DNA from 2 places in the Streptomyces sp. SX-6 genome. Region 2 is predicted to be linked to the other one. Evidence: riboswitches for the same ligand, from Rfam matches in the RefSeq annotation. Region 2 holds a riboswitch; the other holds the start of a gene.

Region 1 (10,317 bases), on a different contig from region 2:
CGACGTAGGAGAAGAAGGCCAGCAGCATCAGGCACGCGCCGGCGAGTGCGATGTCCTTCTGGAAGTGGATCATCTCCTGCTGGCGGGCCATGGGTTCCGTCTCCTGCCAGAAGCGGTGCATGGTCAGGGGCGCCAGGATGAGGAAGACCGCCAGGAGCAGTGCGCCCAGGTCGGCCCAGGCGCCGAGCAACAGGCTCAGGCCGCCGGCCAGCATCAGCAGTCCGCTGCCCGCGACCGCCAGGGCCGGGGCGGGCAGCCCTTTGGCCGCCGCGTAGCCCGCCATTGCCTTCGTCTTGGTCAGATGGCCGAGGGCGGACATCAGGAAGAGCAGGGCGAAGAGGATGCGGCCGATGAGGACCAGGATGTCCATGGTGACGACCTCCAACGGACGGGGGTCACTGGGTGCCTGTCGTGTACACCCTCGTCCCCACCGTAACGCCGGTGACGGTGTCCCGCGTGTCGTCGGCTAGGGGCGCGTGATGTTGCGCAGGTCGGAGCGTGCCATCTGGAGCATGCTGCCCACACCGCCCTCCAGTATCATGCGCCCCGTCGGCCGGACGGAATCTCCCCAGTTCACAAGGGAGAGCGCTTTACTGCTTGCCGAGCCCCTTCATCATGTCCGCCACCGATGCGACCTCACCGGCCGGGGGCGCCTGCACCTTCACCTCGAGGCCGTACTCCAGGTACTCGAGGGTCGTGGTGCTCTCGCCCTTGGAGCCCTTGGCGGATTCCGTGGTCTTCGCCGGGAGTCCGTCCTTGCCCACCCAGACGTCCAGCTCGACCGACTTCACGCCGGTGCTTTTCAGCGGCCGGACGTAGCTGTCGCGCTGCGTCTTGTTCAGCACGTCGCCGTCGTAGGAGGCGAGTTCCGAGATGTCGACCGTTCCCCGGTAGTGGACGGCCTTCTGTCCGCCCACCGTCTCCTCGCCGACCTTCTTGACGTCCTTGGACGTGGCGAGGACAGCGGTGTCGAGCCCTGCGGACTTCAGGGAATCGCGTTCCTGGGTGTCGTACTGGCCTACCTTGGCCACCTTCATCCAGGGCTTGCCGGGCAGGGCGGCGGCGCCCTTGATGTAGAGGTCGTCACCGACCCGGAGCATGCGGACCTCCCCGGTGGGGTTGGCGGCCGACTTGGGGGTGGTGCCCTTGAGGTCCGAGATCCTCGGCTTGTCGGAATAGACGGCCTCGAACGACTTCGGGCCGTCCTGGTCCTTGTTGGTTCCCTTGGCCTTGTAGGAGTTCTGCTTCGAGGCCTTCTCCGCGGCCGCCTTCAGCTCGGCGGCCGGGTCGGCCTTGTCGCCGCCTCCGCACGCGGCCACGCTCATCACCAGCGCGGCCGTCGCGGTTGCCAGAACGCCTCTGCGGATCGCTCGCAAAACTCCACCTTTGTCAATACTTGGGAAAACCTTGGTGAGGTTACCTCATTCCAGGCCCTCGGGAACATCTGTTCGTTGAGTCTCTGCCGGGCGTTGATCAAGGCCCCGGCGTGACCGACCGAGGGGAGAGGGACGAACGATGGCCGCTGGGGAGACCGAGGAGAGCGTGACGACGCCGGAGGGGAGGGCCGCGCGCGTCACGCGAGAGAAAAAGAAGCGGTCGATGTGGCGGGAGATACCCATCCTGATCGGTGTGTCCCTGGTGCTCTCGCTCGGCATCAAGACGTTCCTCGTGCAGCCGTTCTCCATCCCCTCCGGTTCGATGGAGAACACGCTGCAGGTCGGTGACCGGGTGCTGGTCGACAAGTTCACGCCCTGGTTCGGCGGGACGCCGGACCGTGGAGACGTCGTGGTCTTCCGGGACCCCGGGGGCTGGTCGGACGGACAGCCCGCAGAGCACACCAACTCCCTGCAGCGCGGGGTGCAGAAGACGCTGTCCTTCGTCGGCCTGATGCCCTCGGCGGACGAGAAGGACCTGATCAAGCGGGTGATCGGGGTCGGCGGCGACACCATCGAGTGCAGGAGTGGTGAACCGGTCAAGGTCAACGGAAAGGCTCTGGACGAGCCGTACATCTACTCGGGTGCCACCCCGTGCGACGACATGCCGGTCGGGACGGTCAAGGTGCCCAAGGATCACCTGTGGGTGATGGGTGACCACCGCAACGACTCACGGGACTCGCGCGCCCACGTCAACGAGCCGGGCGGTGGGTTCGTGCCCGTGGACAATGTGATTGGCAGGGCCGTCGCCGTCGCCTGGCCTGTCACCCACTGGTCCACGCTGTGAGATAGCCGTGCCCGTTGCTCCGGCGGCCGTTGCCGCCGCCGGAGCAACGAGGCTCGCTCACTCCTCCGGATACCGCCGCGGCGTCCAGACGATTTCCCCGGTCGCGCGTGACACCGCACGCGTCTGGCTCGACCCCACGAGGAGGATCGTCCTCATGTCGACTTCCTCCGGCACGAGTTCGCCGAGACGGACGATGCGTACGCTCTCCTCCGGGCCGCCCACATCGCGGCCCAGGACCACCGGGGTGTCCGGGGCGCGGTGTTCCAGCAGCAGGTCGCGGGCCTTGCCGACCTGCCAGATGCGGCTGCGGGAGCCGGGGTTGTAGAGGGCGAGGACCAAGTCGGCCTCGGCGGCGGCGCGGAGGCGGGAGGCGATGACCTCCCAGGGCTTGAGGCGGTCGGAGAGGGAGACCACCGCGTAGTCGTGGCCCAGGGGGGCGCCGGCGCGGGAGGCCGCGGCGTGGGCGGCGGTCATGCCGGGGACCACGCGCACCGGGATCTCGCGGTACGGGTCGTCGGAGGCGACCTCCAGCACGGCCGTGGCCATGGCGAAGACACCCGGGTCGCCGGAGGAGACGACGGCGACCCGGCGTCCCTGGCGGGCGAGGTCGAGGGCGAAGTCGGCGCGTTCCGACTCGACCTTGTTGTCGGAGGCGTGGCGCCGCTGGCCCGGGCGTACGGGCACCCGGTCCACGTAGGTGCTGTAACCCACGATGTCCTGCGCCGCGGCCAGTTCGCCGCGTGCCTCGGGGGTGAGCCACAGCGGGCCCGCCGGGCCGAGGCCGACGACCACGACCTCGCCCCGGGCGGAGGTGATACGGCCGTCCACGCGGCTCGGGAGGACCGCCACCGAGAAGTACGGGACCGATTCCGGGTCCACGTCCGCGAGCTTGCCCGTGCGCTCGCCGGGCATCGTCGCGCGCTCGACGTACCGCGCCTCCGCCAGCCGGCCCGAGCGCTCCAGCGCGCCCCGCACCGCCGGGAAGGTGCGGCCCAGCTTCATCACCACCGCCGAGTCGGTCGAGGCCAGGCGCGCCGTCAGCTCCTCCTCGGGCAGCGTGCCCGGCAGGATCGTCAGCACCTCCTCGCCCTCGACGAGCGGTTCGCCGAGGCGGGCCGCAGCGGCGCTCACCGAGGTGACGCCGGGGATGACCTCCGTCGGGTAGCGGGGCGCGAGCCGCTTGTGCATGTGCATGTACGAGCTGTAGAAGAGCGGGTCGCCCTCCGCGAGGACCGCGACCGTACGGCCCGCGTCCAGGTGCGCGGCGAGACGGGCGGCGGCCTCCTCGTAGAACTCCTCCATCGCGCCCCGGTAGCCGCCGGGGTGGTCGGTGGTCTCCGTGGTGACGGGGTAGACCAGCCGCTCCTCGATGTGGTCGGCGCGCAGGTGCCGTTCGGCGATCGAGCGCGCGATGCTGCGGCCGTGCCGGGCGCTGTGGTACGCGACGACGTCGGCGGAGGAGATGACCTCGACCGCCCGTACGGTCATCAGGGACGGGTCGCCGGGGCCGAGCCCCACGCCGTACAGCCGTCCCGTGGTCGAAGGCTGCTCGCTCATTCTTCCTCGCTCGCTATCGCGTTGATCGCCGCGGCGGCCATCGCACTGCCGCCGCGCCGCCCCCGCACCACCAGGTACTCCAGCCCCAACGGGCTCTCGGCCAGCGCCTCCTTGGACTCGGCGGCGCCTATGAACCCGACCGGGATGCCGAGCACCGCCGCCGGGCGCGGTGCGCCCTCGGCCACCATCTCGAGCAGCCTGAAGAGCGCGGTGGGGGCGTTGCCGACGGCCACGACCGCGCCGTCGAGCCGGTCCCGCCACAGTTCCAGCGCGGCGGCGCTGCGGGTCGTGCCCATGCGCCGGGCCAGTTCGGGCACGGACGGGTCGGCGAGGGTGCACAGCACCTCGTTGTCCGCGGGCAGCCGCTTGCGCGTGACACCGCTGGCGACCATGTTCGCGTCGCACAGGATCGGCGCACCCGCCAGCAGGGCCTCGCGGGCGCGGGCCACCACCTGCGGGGAGTAGGCCAGGTCCCGTACGAGGTCGGTCATCCCGCAGGCGTGGATCATACGGACCGCCACCCGGCTCACGTCCGGCGGCAGTCCGCCGAGGTCGGCCTCGGCGCGGATGGTGGCGAAGGACTGGCGGTAGATGGACGCGCCGTCCTTGTCGTAGTCGAACACTGTGCCCTCGTTCATCGTGTGGTACGGGCCGCCGCCACCGCGTCGGCCAGGTCTGTTGCCGTCACCGTGCGCGCCGTCCCGTCCGGCGCGGTGACCTGGTAGCCGTCGCCGGTCGCCAGTACGTCGGCCCACGCGCCACCGGGGTGGCCGCAGCGCCGCTCGCACCCGGACCAGTACACCGGCAGTACGCCCGTCCCACCAGGGCGCATGGCGGTGAGACAGGCGGTCGCGTCCGCCCGTACGTCCGCGCGGGACTTGGCGCAGCCGGGCCGTCCGGCACAGGCGCCCGCGCCGTGCCACGGGGAGGCGGGGGAGGTGACGAGGCCGGCGGCCGCGAGGTCCGCCAGGCGGGCCGGGTCGGCGCCGGGCAGGACGATGCCGCGCCAGGGGGTCACCCGGAGTTCACCGTGCGCGGCGCGGATCACGTGCCGCCACTGCGCGGTGGTCAGCCGGCCGAGCGGCGCGGCCACGTACAGGGCGCGGGCGACGACGCCCGGTTCGGGTGGGGAGCCTACAGGTAGGTCAGTGGAGGGGAGCGGTGAGGAGGGGATGCCTGCCGCCGCGAGCCGGTCCGTCAACCGGTCGGTGCGCGGCCGTTGTTCGGCGGGCAGCTCCCGTACGCGCCAGGCCTTGCTGCCGTGCTCGCGCAGCGCGGCGAGGAACTCGCCCGCGGCCAGGGCGGCGGCGCGGGGCGCGTGCTCGGCGGCGATCCGCAGGGTCGTCGCTCCGAGGCGGAGGACGGCGCGGCCGTCCGTGTCTGCGATCAATGTCACATCGGGGGCGAGGGCGGCGATGTCGCCGCGGCCGTCGTCCAGGCCGAAGAGGAAACGGCCGGACAGAGCCGACAGTTCGGCTTCGTCGGTGGACAGGAGTGCGTCAAGGGCGCGTGCCCACGCCTGTACATCCGCTGCGTCCACGGGAGTCGGACCGTCCAGGCCGCACAACGGAGAAGCCAGGATGTTCCGGACGCGGTCGTGCCGGTCCGACGGCAGCAGCCCGGCGGCGCGCAGCCGCCCGCCGAGGTCCGCGCCGCAGCCGTCGGCGAGGCCGCGCAGCTGCACATTGCCGCGCGAGGTGAGGTCGAGCCGACCGTCACCCAGCTCGTCGGCGGCGTCCGCCAGCACCATTGCCTGACGTGGCGTCAACAAGCCTGCGGGCAGCCGGACTCGGGCCAGCGAGCCGTCGTCCGCGGCGTGCAGCCGCAGCGCACCGGGGCATGCGTCACCGCGCTCGCGGACGGTCGGTTCGCCCCGGTCCGCGGGGGGCTGGGGGGAGACGGACATGGCGGCGAGCATACCGAGGCACTCCGGCGGACGCCCTGGTCACGGGGGCGGGCCCGCCCGGGCCCGCGCCGCGGATCGCTACTATGGCGCTCATCGCCCAAGACGGCGCCAGGGGAGGAAGCCGGTGAGACTCCGGCACGGTCCCGCCACTGTGAGCACGGCAGCGATGCCGCGCGAGTCAGGAACTCCCGCCGTCTTCCCACTGCCCGGGGCGCGGACCCCGAGGAAGGCCTGCCGCAGCATGCGCATGTTCCGGTCCCGCGCACGGACGACCCTCGAAGCACTCGCACTCGGGAGCGCCGCGTGATCCTTCTCCTGTCGACGTCCGACACCGACCTGCTCAGCGCCCGCGCGGCCGAAGGCCCGGTCCCGTACCGGCTCGCCAACCCCGCACGGCTTCCACTCGACGAACTGCCCGCCCTGCTGGAGGGCACCGAGCTCGTCGTCGTCCGACTCCTCGGCGGCATCCGCGCCTGGGAGGAGGGGCTCGGGCAACTGCTCGCCGGCCCGCGGCCGGTCGTCGTCCTCACCGGCGAACAGGCCCCCGACGCCCAGCTGATGGAGGCCTCCACCGTCCCCGTCGGCATCGCCGCCGAGGCCCACGCCTACCTCGCCCACGGCGGCCCCGCCAACCTCGAGCAGCTCGCCCGCTTCCTCTCCGACACCGTGCTGCTCACCGGCCACGGCTTCGCGCCCCCGGCCGCCGCCCCCTCATGGGGCGAGCTCGAGCGCGCCCCCAAGCCCGGGGCGAGCGGCCCGACGGTGGCCGTGCTCTACTACCGCGCCCACCACATGAGCGGCAACACCGGCTTCGTGGAAACCCTCTGCGGCGCCGTCGAGGACGCCGGGGGCCGGGCGCTCCCGCTGTACGTCGCCTCCCTGCGCGCCCCCGAGCCGGAGCTGATCGAGGCCCTGCGCGGTGCCGACGCCGTCGTCACCACCGTCCTCGCCGCGGGCGGCACCAAGCCCGCCGAGGCATCGGCCGGCGGCGACGACGAGTCCTGGGACGCCGGCGCCCTGGCCTCCCTCGACGTCCCCATCCTCCAGGCCCTGTGTCTCACCGGCCCGCGCAGCGCGTGGGAGGAGAACGACGAGGGGCTCTCCCCGCTCGACGCCGCGACCCAGGTCGCCGTGCCCGAGTTCGACGGGCGCATCATCACGGTGCCGTTCTCCTTCAAGGAGGTCGACGCGGACGGCCTGCCCTGCTACGTCGCCGACGCCGAACGCGCCGCCCGCGTCGCCGGGATCGCCGTCCGCCACGCGCGGCTGCGCCACATCCCCGCCGCCGAGAAGCGCATCGCGCTCGTCCTCTCCGCGTACCCCACCAAGCACTCCCGCATCGGCAACGCCGTCGGCCTCGACACCCCCGCCAGCGCGGTGGCGCTGCTGCGCCGGCTGCGCGCGGAAGGCTATGACTTCGGTACCGAGGAGGTCCCGGGTCTCGCGTCCGGCGACGGCGACGAGATGATCCGCGCCCTGATCGAGGCCGGCGGCCATGACCAGGAGTGGCTCACCGAGGAGCAGCTCGCCCGCAACCCCGTCCGCATCCCGGCCGCCGACTACCGGCGCTGGTACGCCGAACTCCCCTCCGAACTGCGGGAGTCCGTCGAGGAGCACTGGGGCCCGGCGCCCGGCGAGATGTTCGTCGACCGCAGCGCCAACCCCGAGGGCGACATCGTCCTCGCCGCCCTGCGCCGCGGGAACCTGCTGATCCTCATCCAGCCGCCGCGCGGCTTCGGCGAGAACCCCATCGCCATCTACCACGACCCCGACCTGCCGCCCTCGCACCACTACCTGGCCGCCTACCGCTGGATCGCGGCCTCCCGCGAGGACGGCGGCTTCGGCGCCGACGCGATGGTCCACCTCGGCAAGCACGGCAACCTCGAGTGGCTGCCGGGCAAGAACGCCGGCCTGTCCGCCGCCTGCGGCCCCGACGCGGCGCTCGGCGACCTGCCGCTCGTCTACCCCTTCCTCGTCAACGACCCCGGCGAGGGCACCCAGGCCAAGCGCCGTGCGCACGCCACGCTCGTCGACCACCTCGTGCCGCCGATGGCCCGCGCCGACTCCTACGGCGACATCGCGCGCCTCGAGCAACTCCTCGACGAGTACGCCCAGATCTCGTCCATGGACCCGTCCAAGCTCCCGGCGATCCGCGCCCAGATCTGGACCCTGATCCAGGCGGCGAAGCTCGACCACGACCTGGGCATGGACGACCGCCCGGAGGACGACGGCTTCGACGACTTCCTCCTGCACGTCGACGGCTGGCTGTGCGAGGTCAAGGACGCCCAGATCCGCGACGGTCTGCACGTCCTCGGCGGCGCTCCCACCGGTCCCGAGCGCGTCAACCTGGTGCTGGCCATCCTGCGCGCCCGGCAGATCTGGGGCGGCACCACCGCCCTGCCCGGACTGCGCGAGGCCCTCGGCCTCGACGAGTCCGCCGCCACCCGCACCACCGCCGACGAGGCGGAGGAGAAGGCCCGCGCCCTGGTCCAGGCCATGGAGGACGCGGGCTGGGATCCGGCCGCCGTGCCCACCGGGCACGGCGAACAGGTCGCCGCCATCCTGGACTTCGCGGCCCGCGAGGTCGTACCCCGCCTGGCCGCCACCACCGACGAGCTCGACCACGCCGTGCACGCCCTCGACGGCGGTTTCGTACCCGCCGGCCCCTCCGGCTCGCCGCTGCGCGGCCTGGTCAACGTGCTGCCGACCGGCCGCAACTTCTACTCGGTCGACCCCAAGGCCGTGCCCAGCCGCCTCGCCTGGGAGACCGGCCAGGCCCTGGCCGACTCCCTGCTGGAGCGCTACCGCACCGACGAGGGCACCTGGCCCGAGTCGGTGGGCCTGTCCCTGTGGGGGACGAGCGCCATGCGCACCGCCGGCGACGACGTCGCCGAGGCGCTGGCCCTGCTGGGCGTCCGCCCGGTGTGGGACGAGGCGTCGCGGCGGGTGACGGGGCTCGAGCCCGTCACCCCCGAGGAGTTGGGCCGTCCCCGCATCGACGTCACCCTGCGCATCAGCGGCTTCTTCCGGGACGCCTTCCCGCATGTGATCGGCCTGCTGGACGACGCCGTCCGGCTCGTCGCCTCCCTGGACGAGCCCGCGGACACGAACTTCGTCCGCGCCCACGCCCAGGCCGACCTCGCCGAGCACGGCGACGAACGCCGCGCCACCACCCGCATCTTCGGCTCCCGCCCGGGCACGTACGGCGCCGGCCTGCTCCAGCTCATCGACAGCCGCGACTGGCGCACGGACGCGGACCTCGCCGAGGTCTACACGGTGTGGGGCGGCTACGCCTACGGCCGCGGCCTCGAGGGCCGCCCGGCGCGGGCCGAGATGGAGAGCGCGTACAAGCGCATCGCGGTCGCGGCGAAGAACACCGACACCCGCGAGCACGACATCGCCGACTCCGACGACTACTTCCAGTACCACGGCGGCATGGTCGCGACCGTACGGGCCCTCAAGGGCACCGCCCCGGCCGCGTACATCGGCGACTCCACCCGGCCCGAGACGGTCCGCACCCGCACGCTCGTCGAGGAGACCTCCCGCGTCTTCCGCGCCCGGGTCGTCAACCCCCGCTGGATCGAGGCCATGCGCCGCCACGGCTACAAGGGTGCCTTCGAACTCGCCGCCACCGTGGACTACTTGTTCGGCTACGACGCCACCACCGGCGTCGTGCCCGACTGGATGTACGACAAGCTCACCCAGACCTACGTCCTCGACCCCGAGAACCGCGCCTTCCTCCAGGAGGCCAACCCCTGGGCGCTGCACGGCATCGCGGAGCGGCTGCTGGAGGCCGAGAGCCGCGGTATGTGGGCCAAGCCCGACGCCGAGACGCTGGAGGCGCTGCGGCAGGTGTTCCTGGACACGGAGGGTGAGCTGGAGGGCGAGGACTGACCCGGCCCTTCCCGTCACCGACAGTGGGGCCCGCCGGTCCCGCTGTCGGTGGCAGCCCGTAGGGTGATCGGGAAGGAACAACAGTCTGTAACAGGGGAACGGGGATTGAGCACCATGGCTCGTAAGCACAGCGTCGTGATGGCCGCCGCCTGCGTGGCGGCAGCGGTGGTGGGGCTCTCGGCGTGCGGCGGCAAGAGCGACAAGTCGTCCGCGAGCGACAAGGCGAGCCCGTCGGCTTCCGCTCAGCAGGAGCAGAAGCCGGCCGACAGCGGTCTGGACAAGCTCTCCGCGAAGGAGATATCCGACAAGGCCAAGCAAGAGCTGATGTCGGCCCAGTCCCTGCGGATGAAGATGGAGCAGACCGAGGGCACCAAGGCGATCAAGGCCGACCTGGCCATGGACCGCCAGGGCAACTGCGCCGGGACGATGTCCAACAGCGGCGCCAACATCGAGGTGATCAAGGTCGGCGACCGGGTCTGGATGAAGCCCGACGACGCGTTCTGGAAGCAGCAGGGTGCGGGCGAGGAGGGCGCCAAGCTCTTCAAGGGGCGTTACATGACCGGCGGCACCAGCAACCCGAAGCTCAAGGACTTCGCCCAGATGTGCAACCTGACAGTGCATCAGGCGTCTATGAGCACCGACACCGGGGGCGACGCGGGAATGACCAAGGGCGCGCCCACCACCGTCAACGGCCAGCAGGTCATCCCGGTCACCAGCAGCAAGGGCACGACCATCAACGT
Region 2 (10,317 bases):
GTGGCCCTGCTGGACCGCGAGGCCGGCGCCCCGGACTGGTGGAACGTGGGCATCGCCGCCACGGCTCTCCAGGACTGGCCGCTGGCCCGCCGTGCCTGGCAGGCGTACGGGCTGCGGGTGCCCGGCGAGGGCAGTCCGGCCGGCGAGCCGGTCGGCATGGAGCTGGGCAGCGCGGCCGTGCGGCTCTCGCCGGAGGGCGAGGCCGAGGTCGTGTGGGGCCGCAGACTCGACCCGGCGCGGATGGAGGTGCTCTCCATCCCGCTGCCCTCCTCCGGCCGCCGCTGGGGCGAGGTCGTGCTGCACGACGGTGTCCCGCACGGCGAGCGGGTGACCGCGGCCGGGCCGTCCTACCCCGTCTTCGACGAGATCGAACTGTGGGCCCCCTCGCCGGTGCCCACCTGGGTCGTCCTGCTGGAGGCCGCCACCGAGGCCGACCGGGACGCCCTGGAGCGGCTCGCGGCCGACGCGGGCTTCGCCGCGGAGGACTGGTCCTCCTCCGTACGTCTGCTGTGCCGCACCTGCTCGGAGAGCCGGATGCCCAGCGACGAGGGCGACGGCGAGCACCTCGACCCCCACGACCACAGCGAGCCCGGCCACCCCGGCCCCCTCGGCCACCGCACCGCGGGCTCCGGCCTGCTGTGGGTGCCCGAGCGCGAGTGCGGGATCGCGGCCCCCGCCGGGCTGGTCCGCGGGCTGCTGGACGGCTGGGTCGCCGACAGCCCGGACACGCGCGAGTGGCGGGATCTGGAAGAGGTCTGCTAGGGGGAGGCCGGGCACGGCCCGTACCCTGTAGGGGCCCAGTGGATTCAGGGCACGATATTGCTTTCGGGTTGTGAGAGAGGCATACGGCGGTCATGGCGCAGCAAGAGACCGAGCAGCCGGTGAACGACGAGTTCATCGTGGACACCGAGGACTGTGAGGAGCGTGAGCTCGCCCACCGCGAGCGTGGCACCTCCCGTCCGATCACCGTCTTCGGCAACCCGGTGCTGCACAGGGAGTGCAAGGACGTCACCGAGTTCGACGCGGGCCTCGCGCAGCTCGTCGACGACATGTTCACCAGCCAGCGCACCGCCGAGGGCGTCGGCCTGGCCGCCAACCAGATCGGCGTCGACCTGAAGGTCTTCGTCTACGACTGCATGGACGACGAGGGCGTGCGCCACGTCGGCCACGTCTGCAACCCGGTTCTGGACGAACTCCCCGCCGAGCAGCGGGTGCTGGACGACTCCAACGAGGGCTGCCTGTCGGTGCCGACCGCCTACGCCTCCCTGGCCCGCCCCGACTACGCGGTCGTGCGGGGCCAGGACATGAAGGGCAACCCGATCGCGGTCCGCGGCACCGGCTACTTCGCCCGCTGCCTCCAGCACGAGACCGACCACCTCTACGGCTACCTCTACATCGACCGTCTCTCCAAGCGCGACCGCAAGGACGCGCTGAAGCAGATGGCGGAGGGCACCCCGCGCTACCCGGTCGTCGAGAACGACTGACGGACGGTCAACGGCTGACGGGCGGTTCCGGTCAGGCGGGGAAGTCGGACGGCTCGAAGACCGGGCGGAGTTCGACGACCCCGTCCCGGAAGGGGATGCGCGTGGCCCACTCCCGGGCCTCGTCCATCGACTCGACCTGGATGATCCAGTAGCCGGACACCAGGTCCTCGGTCTCGGGGAACGGCCCGTCGATCACGCTCGGCTTCCCGCCGGCGAACACCACGCGCGCACCTTCGGACGAGGCCCGCAGCCCGTCGGCGGTGAGCAACGCTCCCGCCTTGACCAGGGAATCGTTGTACTTCCCCATCGCGGCGATCAGTTCCTTGGACGGCAGGGCGCCGGCCTCGGACTCCTCGGTCGCCTTGACGATCATCATCACTCGCATCGCGCACAAGCCTCCGCATACTCCACGAAAAACACGAAAACGGCAGGACCGCCGGACAGCATTCACCACCCGGCGGCCCTGCCGCACGTTTTACGCGTCGCGTCTCAGAACGCGTCGTCTAGAACTCGTCGTCGAACGAGACCGAGCCTTCCACCGCGACCTGGTACGCGGACGCGCGCCGCTCGAAGAAGTTGGTCAGCTCCTGGACGTTCTGCAGCTCCATAAAGGAGAAAGGGTTCTCCGAGCCGTAGACCGCCGGGAAGCCCAGGCGCTGGAGGCGCTGGTCGGCGACGCACTGCAGGTACTCGCGCATGGACTCGGTGTTCATGCCCGGCAGGCCCTCGCCGCACAGGTCGCGGCCGAACTGGAGCTCCGCCTCGACGGCCTCCTTCAGCATGTCGGTGACCTGCTGCTGGAGCTCGTCGTCGAAGAGGTCGGGCTCCTCCTGGCGCACGGTGTCGACGACCTCGAACGCGAAGTTCATGTGCATCGTCTCGTCGCGGAACACCCAGTTGGTACCGGTGGCCAGACCGTGCAGCAGACCGCGCGAGCGGAACCAGTACACGTAGGCGAAGGCGCCGTAGAAGAACAGGCCCTCGATGCACGCGGCGAAGCAGATCAGGTTGAGCAGGAAGCGACGGCGGTCGGCCTTCGTCTCCAGCCGGTCGAGCTTCTCGACCTCGTTGATCCACTTGAAGCAGAACTGGGCCTTCTCGCGGATCGAGGGGATGTTCTCGACGGCGTCGAACGCCGCGGCACGGTCGTCCGGGTCGGGGAGGTAGGTGTCGAGCAGCGTCAGATAGAACTGGACGTGCACGGCCTCCTCGAAGAGCTGCCGCGACAAGTACAGCCGCGCCTCGGGGGAGTTGATGTGCTTGTACAGCGTCAGCACGAGGTTGTTCGCGACGATCGAGTCGCCCGTCGCGAAGAACGCGACCAGGCGGCCGATCATGTGCTGCTCGCCCGGCGAGAGCTTGGCGAGGTCGGCGACGTCCGAGTGGAGGTCGACCTCCTCCACGGTCCAGGTGTTCTTGATCGCGTCGCGGTAGCGGTCGTAGAAGTCCGGGTACCGCATCGGACGGAGCGTCAGCTCGAAGCCGGGGTCAAGAAGGTTCTTCTCGGAGGGCATTACTGGCAGGCCTCGCAGGACTCGGGGTTCTCAAGGGAGCAGGCGATGGCGTCCGCGTCGGGCGCGGCCTGCTGCACCGGGATGGTCGTGGCGCCCGAAGCGGCGCGGGCGATCCGGGTCGCCGGGCGCGACCGCAGGTAGTACGTGGTCTTGATGCCCTGCTTCCAGGCGTACGCGTACATCGAGCTGAGCTTGCCGATGGTGGGCGAGGCCATGAAGAGGTTCAGCGACTGGCTCTGGTCGAGGTACGGCGTACGGGCCGCGGCCATGTCGATCAGGGAGCGCTGCGGGATCTCCCACGCGGTGCGGTAGAGGTCGCGGACCTCCTTCGGGATCCAACCCATGTCCTGGATCGAGCCGTTGGCGTCCGTCATCGCGTCACGGGTCGTGCGGTCCCAGACGCCGAGCTTCTTCAGGTCCTCGACCAGGTAGGTGTTGACCTGGAGGAACTCACCGCTGAGCGTCTCGCGCTTGAAGAGGTTGGAGACCTGCGGCTCGATGCACTCGTACACGCCCGCGATCGAGGCGATGGTCGCCGTCGGCGCGATGGCCAGCAGCAGCGAGTTGCGCATGCCGACCGTGGCGATACGGGCGCGCAGCGCCTCCCAGCGGTCCGCCCATCCGGCCACGGCGTTCGGGTAGTGGTCGGGGTGCAGCACGCCGCGCGCGGTACGGGTCGCGGACCAGGCCGGGTGCGGGCCGTGCCGCTCGGCGAGGTCGGCGGAGGCCTCGTACGCGGCGAGCATGATGCGCTCGGAGATCCGGGTGGACAGCTCCTTCGCCTCGGCCGAGTCGAAGGGCAGCCGCAGGCGGAAGAAGACGTCCTGCAGGCCCATCAGGCCCAGACCGACCGGCCGCCAGCGGGAGTTGGAGTTGCCCGCCTGCTCGGTCGGGTAGAAGTTGATGTCCACGACGCGGTCGAGGAACGTCACCGCGGTACGGACCGTGCGGTCCAGCTTCTCCCAGTCCATCTCGCCGTCGGCACCGAGGTGCGCGGCGAGGTTGACGGAGCCGAGGTTGCAGACGGCGGTCTCGCCGTCGTCCGTCACCTCGAGGATCTCCGTGCAGAGGTTGGACGAGTGGACGACCTTGCCCTTCTCGGCCGTCTGGTTGGCGGTGCGGTTGGCGGCGTCCTTGAACGTCATCCAGCCGTTGCCGGTCTGCGCGAGGGTGCGCATCATCCGCGCGTACAGCACCCGCGCCGGGATGGTCTTGACGGCCTTGCCCGCGGCCTCGTACGCGCGGTACGCGGCGTCGAACTCGTCGCCGTAGAGGTCGACCAGGTCCGGGGTGTCCGCCGGGGAGAACAGCGACCAGTCGGCGTCGGCCTCGACCCGGCGCATGAACTCGTCCGGGATCCAGTGCGCGATGTTGAGGTTGTGGGTGCGGCGGGCCTCTTCGCCCGTGTTGTCCCGCAGCTCCAGGAACTCCTCGATGTCCGCGTGCCAGGTCTCCAGGTAGACGCAGGCCGCGCCCTTGCGCCGGCCGCCCTGGTTGACGGCCGCGACCGAGGCGTCGAGCGTGCGCAGGAACGGCACGATGCCGTTGGAGTGCCCGTTGGTGCCGCGGATCAGCGAACCGCGCGAGCGGATGCGGGAGTAGGAGAGCCCGATGCCGCCGGCGTGCTTCGACAGGCGGGCCACCTGGTGGTAGCGGTCGTAGATCGAGTCCAGCTCGTCCAGCGGCGAGTCCAGCAGGTAGCACGAGGACATCTGCGGGTGGCGGGTGCCGGAGTTGAAGAGCGTGGGGGAGGAGGGCAGGTACGAGAGCGTGCTGGTGAGCCGGTAGAGCTCGGCGACGTCCTCGAGGGCCCGGACGGAGTGGTCCTCCGCCAGACCGCAGGCCACGCGCAGCAGGAAGTGCTGCGGCGTCTCGATCACGTCGCGCGTGATCGGGTGGCGCAGGAGGTAACGGCTGTGGAGCGTGCGCAGGCCGAAGTAGCCGAAGCGGTCGTCGGCGCCGTCGAGGAGGGCGGCGTCCACGAGGGAGTCCAGGCGCTCGGCGTGGGCCGCCACGAACGCGGCGGTGTCGTCCGCGATCAGGCCCTCGCGGTGCCCGACGGCGACGGAGGCCGAGAAGGAGACGGCGCCCTGTCCGGCGGCCTCCTCGGCGATGGCGAGGGTGAGCAGGCGCGCGGCGAGCTTGGAGTACTCCGGCTCCTCGCCGATGAGGCCGGCGGAGGCCTCGGTGGCCAGCGACCGCAACTCGGCCTCGTCCGAACCGGGGTGCCGGCCGCGCAGCGCGGCGGCGGCGACCTTGCCCGGGTCGGTGGCGGGCAGATCGGCGGTCAGTTCGGTCAGGGTGCGCAGCAGCGCGGTCCCGGGACCGCCGGTCGCTTCCGCTGAAACCGGATCTGCGGGCGCGATGGTCACAGTGCTCTCCACTCGCTCGGCTGGGGGCCGGGCGGGAGTGCTCGACGGGCGCGTACGGGCATGCCGGATCGCTCCCGGGCATGCGCGCAGCGTCCCTCGGCCCAACCCGCGAGGCCCGGACGTCATTCGACACCCGACCGCCGGGCCGGTGGGGCTCGGACGGGGGCGCGCTGCCGGCAGGTCCTCGGACTTGAGGTGCGGATATCCGTACACATACACCGTTGCGGGACAGTTCCGGATTCCCACCGGATTCCCCTGCGACGACAGCGAGGACGAGCATACATCTAGTGCCGGGGGGCGCGAGCACCCCCACATGTTGTGTCGTCGCGTCATGAAGTGGTAGCGGAATGTGTTATGCGGCGCGGCAGTTCGCGAAAGCGTAGACCTGCCGGTCAGCTCCGGGCGGCCCGGCTTCTGCGGCGGATGCGCAGGGGGAACACGGCCCGTACGACCGTCCCGCCGAGGGCGCCGGCGCTCCTGGCGCCGAACGTGCCGCCGTACGCCTCGCAGCGCCAGCGCATGCCCTGCATGCCGTATCCCTCGGTGGGCCTCGGCGCGTTCGGCCCGAGGCCGCGTCCGTCGTCGGTGACGGTGAGGGCGATGCCGTCGTCGCGACATATAAGGGTAATGCTGACGTGCCGGGCATCGGCGTGCTTGACCACGTTGGTGAGTGCTTCCTGGGCGACCCGGTAGACGGCCAGGTTCACGCCGTTCTCCACTGCACACGCGTGGGGACGGTCTCCCTGGACGTCCACGTCCACCGTGAGCCCGTTCTCGGCGGCGACTTGTCCGGCGAGAGATGTGACGGACTCGGCAAGCCCCAGCCCCCGGACGGTCGACGGGCTCACGGTGGTGATGATGCGGCGCAGCGTGCCGGCCTGCTCGTCGAGGGTGAGGGAGGCGTCCTCCATCGCCGCGCGCAGCGCACGGGGATCGTCCAGCAGGCGGGCCGCGTCGAGCCGCCGCCGCGTCAGTGCCAGCAGCTGGAGGACTTCGTCGTGCAACTCGCCCGCGAGTAGACCGGCGTGGTGCTCCTGCCGCTCCACCATCGCGCTGGCGCGTCCACGGCTGAGGACCAGCTTCAGCTCGGGCCAGGCCGGGACGGCGTACGCCGATGCCGCCAGCAGGAACCCCATGGCCGCGTAGTCCGTCAGCGCGGAATGCGACCACCGGTCCACGCTCAGGGCCGTGAACCCGCAGCAGACCAGGATCATCAGCCGGCGGGCGCGCCGCATGTCCCAGGCCAGCAGAGCGAGGACGGCGGTGCCCAGGGCGACGTTCGGGCCCGCGACCGCCCGGGGCGGCAGCCGGTCGCCGGCGAAGAAATTGACCGCGTAGGCCACGAAGCCGACCAGGGTGATCGCCGCGCAGATGCCGGCGGCGACGCCGAGGCGTTGCTGTGCAGTGGTCGGCCGGGCGGTTCCGCTACGCATCGGCGGAGCGGTGCTGCCGGGCGTACGCGACGAGGTCGGCCCGGGTGATCAGGCCCAGCCGGGCGCGCAGGGCGGCCCTGACGCTCTCCACCGTGCGGATGCTGACAGCGAGCTGTGCGGCCACCTCGCGGTTGGTGTGGCCCTCGGCCAGCAGGCCCAGGACCTGCCGCTCCCGCAGGGGCAGCTCTGCCTCCCGGCCCTGGGCACGGGCGAGTCCGGCGCCGAGCGAGGGCTGTACGTACCGCCCTCCGGACGCCACCGCCCGCGCCGCCACGACCAGTTCGGTCACGGGGCTGCTCTTCAGCAGATAGCCCGAGGCGCCCGCGGCCAGCGCGCCGCAGATGATGGCGCGGTCCTCGTAGCAGCTCTGCACGAGAATTCCCATCCCGGGTGCGGCCGCGAGAAACTGGGGAATGGCCTTGAGGGCCAGTCCCGACTCCAGCCTCATGTCCAGCATCAGCACATCGGGCCGCTGCTCAGAAACGATCTTGAGTGCCTCGCGTTCGCAGGCGGCTTCCCCGACCACGATGAAACCTTCGGGTTCCAGGAACGCCCGGGTTCCGGCTCGTACGGTCGGATGGTCCTCGGCCAGGACCACTCTCACGGGACCGTCCATCGATACATCGCCTTTCGGGAACCACGAGGGAAATCACGACTGCTTGCTTTGCCGCCCTCGCGAACGCGTTCACCTTCCGATGTAGTGGCCAAATTTGTCAACCGTCGGAATTCCCGGCGAATGTCAAAACTTCAATTTTCTGCGGAGAACCCGCAGAAATCCTGCGGACATATGCGGATGTCCCGGGCCGGGCGGGCCGGACACGATCGTCTCGTCCACACCGATCACCAGGCACCCGGTGATCACCGAGAAAGAAGGAGTCCCGAGATGCTTTCCACGTTCTTCGACATCGCGACCGGCCTGTTCAACTACGCCCTCCAGTGGTTCCAGGGCTAGTACGCCGGGACCGGCCGGGACACATTCGCCGGGAGAGAGCGCACCCCCCTCGCTCTCTCCCGGCCCCTGACACCCCATCAAAAAACCGCGCGGTGGAGCGGCCCGGAGGAATTCCGGGCCGCTCCTCGCCGTGTATGCGGTACCGCGGGCATCCCGTGCGACGCGCCCTGACGGAGTAATGTGTCCGATTTCCGGCATGTTGTGATTAATCTACGGAGCGATTGATCAACGGCCCGTCCGACCCCCGTGAAGGACGCCCATGTGATGGCCTTCCGCACGCGCCGCCGCGCCCTGTGCACCCTGCTGCTGCTCGCCCTGGTGGCCCTGGCCGCCGGGCTCTGCAGTCGCGGGGTCGGGGAGCGGCTGGCGCCGGGCGGCTGGACGCCCGCTCACGCCGAGTCCACCCGGGCCGACGCCCTGCTGGCCGACCGCTTCGACGCCGGCCAGCCCCACCTGCTGCTGCTCGCGACCGCGAAGGGATCCGTCGACGCCGCTGAAGCCGAGGCCGCCGGAAGGGAGCTGACGGCCCGCCTCGCGACCGACCCGCGCGTCGCCTGGGTGCACGGCTACTGGCCGCAGCACCAGCCCGAGTTCCGCGGCCGCGACGGACACAGCGCCGTACTGGCCGTGCGCTTCGCCGGTGACGAGCGCGCGGTGCGGCAGGCGAGCAAGGCGGTGACCGAGCGCGAGACGAGCCACGGCGGAGGAACGCTGCGGATCGCGGTGGCGGGCGAATCCGCCCTGTTCTCCGAGATGGAACGCCTCAGCACCCAGGGCGCCATGATCGCCGAGATGATCGTGGCCCCGCTGGTGCTGCTGGTCCTGCTGTGGGTCTTCGGCAGCCTGGTCGCGGCCCTGCTGCCGGTCGTGGTGGGCGCCTTCGCCGTACTGGCCACGACCGCGCTGCTGCGGGTGCTCAGCGAGCTGATGACGGTGTCCATGTTCGTCCTCAACATCGCCACCGCGCTGGGCTTCGGCCTCGCGGTCGACTCCTGCCTGCTGATCGTCAGCCGCTACCGCGAGGAACTCGCCGACGGGGCGCAGCCGGTGACCGCCGCCGCGCATGCCATGCGCACCGCGGGCCGGGCGGTGGCCTTCTCCGCGACCACCGTCGCCGCCGCACTGGGCGCGCTGACGGTCTTCCCGCTGCCGCTGACCCGCTCCCTCGCGCTGGGCGGCGCGGTGGTCGCGGTCTGCTCGGCCGCCGGGGCGTTCCTGGTGCTGCCCGCGCTGCTGGTGCTCCTGGGAGAGCGCGTCAACTGCTGGGACCCGTTCGCCCGTTGGCGGTCCGATGTCCGCAGGCCGGTGGCGGAGGGCCGCTGGTACCGGCTGGCGCTGTGGGTCACCCGGCGGCCCGCGCCGGTCGCCCTGGGCACCCTGCTGCTGCTCGGCCTGCTCGCCTCGCCGGGCATCCAGGTCCGGTTCGGCATGTACGACGAGCGCATCCTGCCCGGCTCCTCACCGGTGGCCCGCGCATCCCAGCAGCTGCGCACCGACTTCCCCGACCTCAGCGACAACACGGCTGATGTGGTGCTGCCGGACGTCCACGTACTGCCGCCGTCAACCGAGCACTCCCGCGCGGCACTTCGCTCCGCTCCCGAGGAGCCCGCGGTGGACGACTACGCCTCCCGGCTGTCCGGCCTCCCCGGCGTACGGCAGGTGGCGACCGCCACCGGCGTCTACCGCGACGGGCGGCGCGTCGCCGAGGCCGGGCCCGAAGCGGCGGCTTTCACCGGCCCGGCCGGGACACGGCTGAGCGTCGAGCCCGGCGGTCCGGACTCCCCGCTGTCCCCCGCCGGACGCCGGCTGACCGAGCGGCTCCGGGCCGAACCCGCGCCCGTAACGCCCCTGGTGGGCGGGTCGGGCGCCCGGCTGACCGACACCGAGGACACCCTGACCGGCCCGATGCCGCTCGCCGTGCTGCTCACCGTGGCAGCGACCCTGCTGCTGCTCTTCGCCTACACCCGCAGCGTGCTGGTGCCGGTGAAGGCCGTCCTGCTGAACGCGCTCAGCCTGGCCGCCACCTTCGGCATCATCGTCGCCGTCTTCCAACAGGGCTGCCTGGAAGCCGTGATCGGCCCGTTGCGAGGCCCCGCCATCACGGACGTGGTGATTCCGGCGGTGATGTTCTGCACCGCCTTCGGCCTCTCCATGGACTACGAGGTCTTCCTCCTCTCCCGCATCCTGGAGGAGCACCGCCGGGGCACGCCGACCCCGCTCGCCGTCGCCACCGGCCTGCAGCGCACCGGCCGGCTGTTCACCTCCGCCGCCCTCGTCTTCGCCGTGGTGATGGCCTCGCTGGCCGCCTGCGACCTGGTGATGCTCCAACTCATCGGCTTCGGGCTGGCGGTGGCCGTCATCCTGGACTGCACGCTGGTGCGCGCCCTGCTGGTACCGGCGGTCATGACCCTGGCGGGCGGCGCGAACTGGTGGCCCGCCTCCCGGATCCGTCGTTCCCGGGAGGCGGGCAGCGGTCCGGTCAGCCGGCCGTCGTCGTCCGGAGCGGCCGATCCGCCGTGTAGTCCTCCGGTGAGGTCCGGTCCACCCCGTCGGGGACCTTCG

What was found. Region 2 has a riboswitch for cobalamin ahead of ACV530_RS20115 (ribonucleoside-diphosphate reductase subunit alpha). Riboswitches for the same ligand answer to the same signal wherever they lie in the genome.
Region 1: linked by a shared signal. The riboswitch ahead of cobN (cobaltochelatase subunit CobN) and the one ahead of ACV530_RS20115 (ribonucleoside-diphosphate reductase subunit alpha) in region 2 are both predicted to bind cobalamin.

What each region holds. Positions count from the first base shown of each region.
Region 1 is NZ_JBTHHU010000006.1:2,525-12,841, forward strand. It holds gene ACV530_RS09100 (DoxX family protein) at 1-370, opposite strand, end outside; gene ACV530_RS09105 (SCO4651 family lipoprotein) at 591-1,376, opposite strand; gene lepB (signal peptidase I) at 1,516-2,220, shown strand; gene ACV530_RS09115 (precorrin-2 C(20)-methyltransferase) at 2,278-3,777, opposite strand; gene ACV530_RS09120 (precorrin-8X methylmutase) at 3,774-4,415, opposite strand; gene ACV530_RS09125 (ferredoxin-like domain-containing protein) at 4,412-5,695, opposite strand; cobalamin riboswitch at 5,754-5,893, shown strand; gene cobN (cobaltochelatase subunit CobN) at 5,987-9,577, shown strand; gene ACV530_RS09135 (hypothetical protein) at 9,692-10,317, shown strand, end outside.
Region 2 is NZ_JBTHHU010000015.1:142,883-153,199, forward strand. It holds gene ACV530_RS20095 (tetratricopeptide repeat protein) at 1-762, shown strand, start outside; gene def (peptide deformylase) at 855-1,484, shown strand; gene ACV530_RS20105 (YciI family protein) at 1,516-1,869, opposite strand; gene ACV530_RS20110 (ribonucleotide-diphosphate reductase subunit beta) at 1,988-2,998, opposite strand; gene ACV530_RS20115 (ribonucleoside-diphosphate reductase subunit alpha) at 2,998-5,370, opposite strand; cobalamin riboswitch at 5,529-5,679, opposite strand; gene ACV530_RS20120 (sensor histidine kinase) at 5,763-6,803, opposite strand; gene ACV530_RS20125 (response regulator) at 6,796-7,419, opposite strand; gene ACV530_RS20130 (hypothetical protein) at 7,591-7,755, shown strand; gene ACV530_RS20135 (MMPL family transporter) at 8,020-10,317, shown strand, end outside; gene mctP (monocarboxylate uptake permease MctP) at 10,235-10,317, opposite strand, start outside.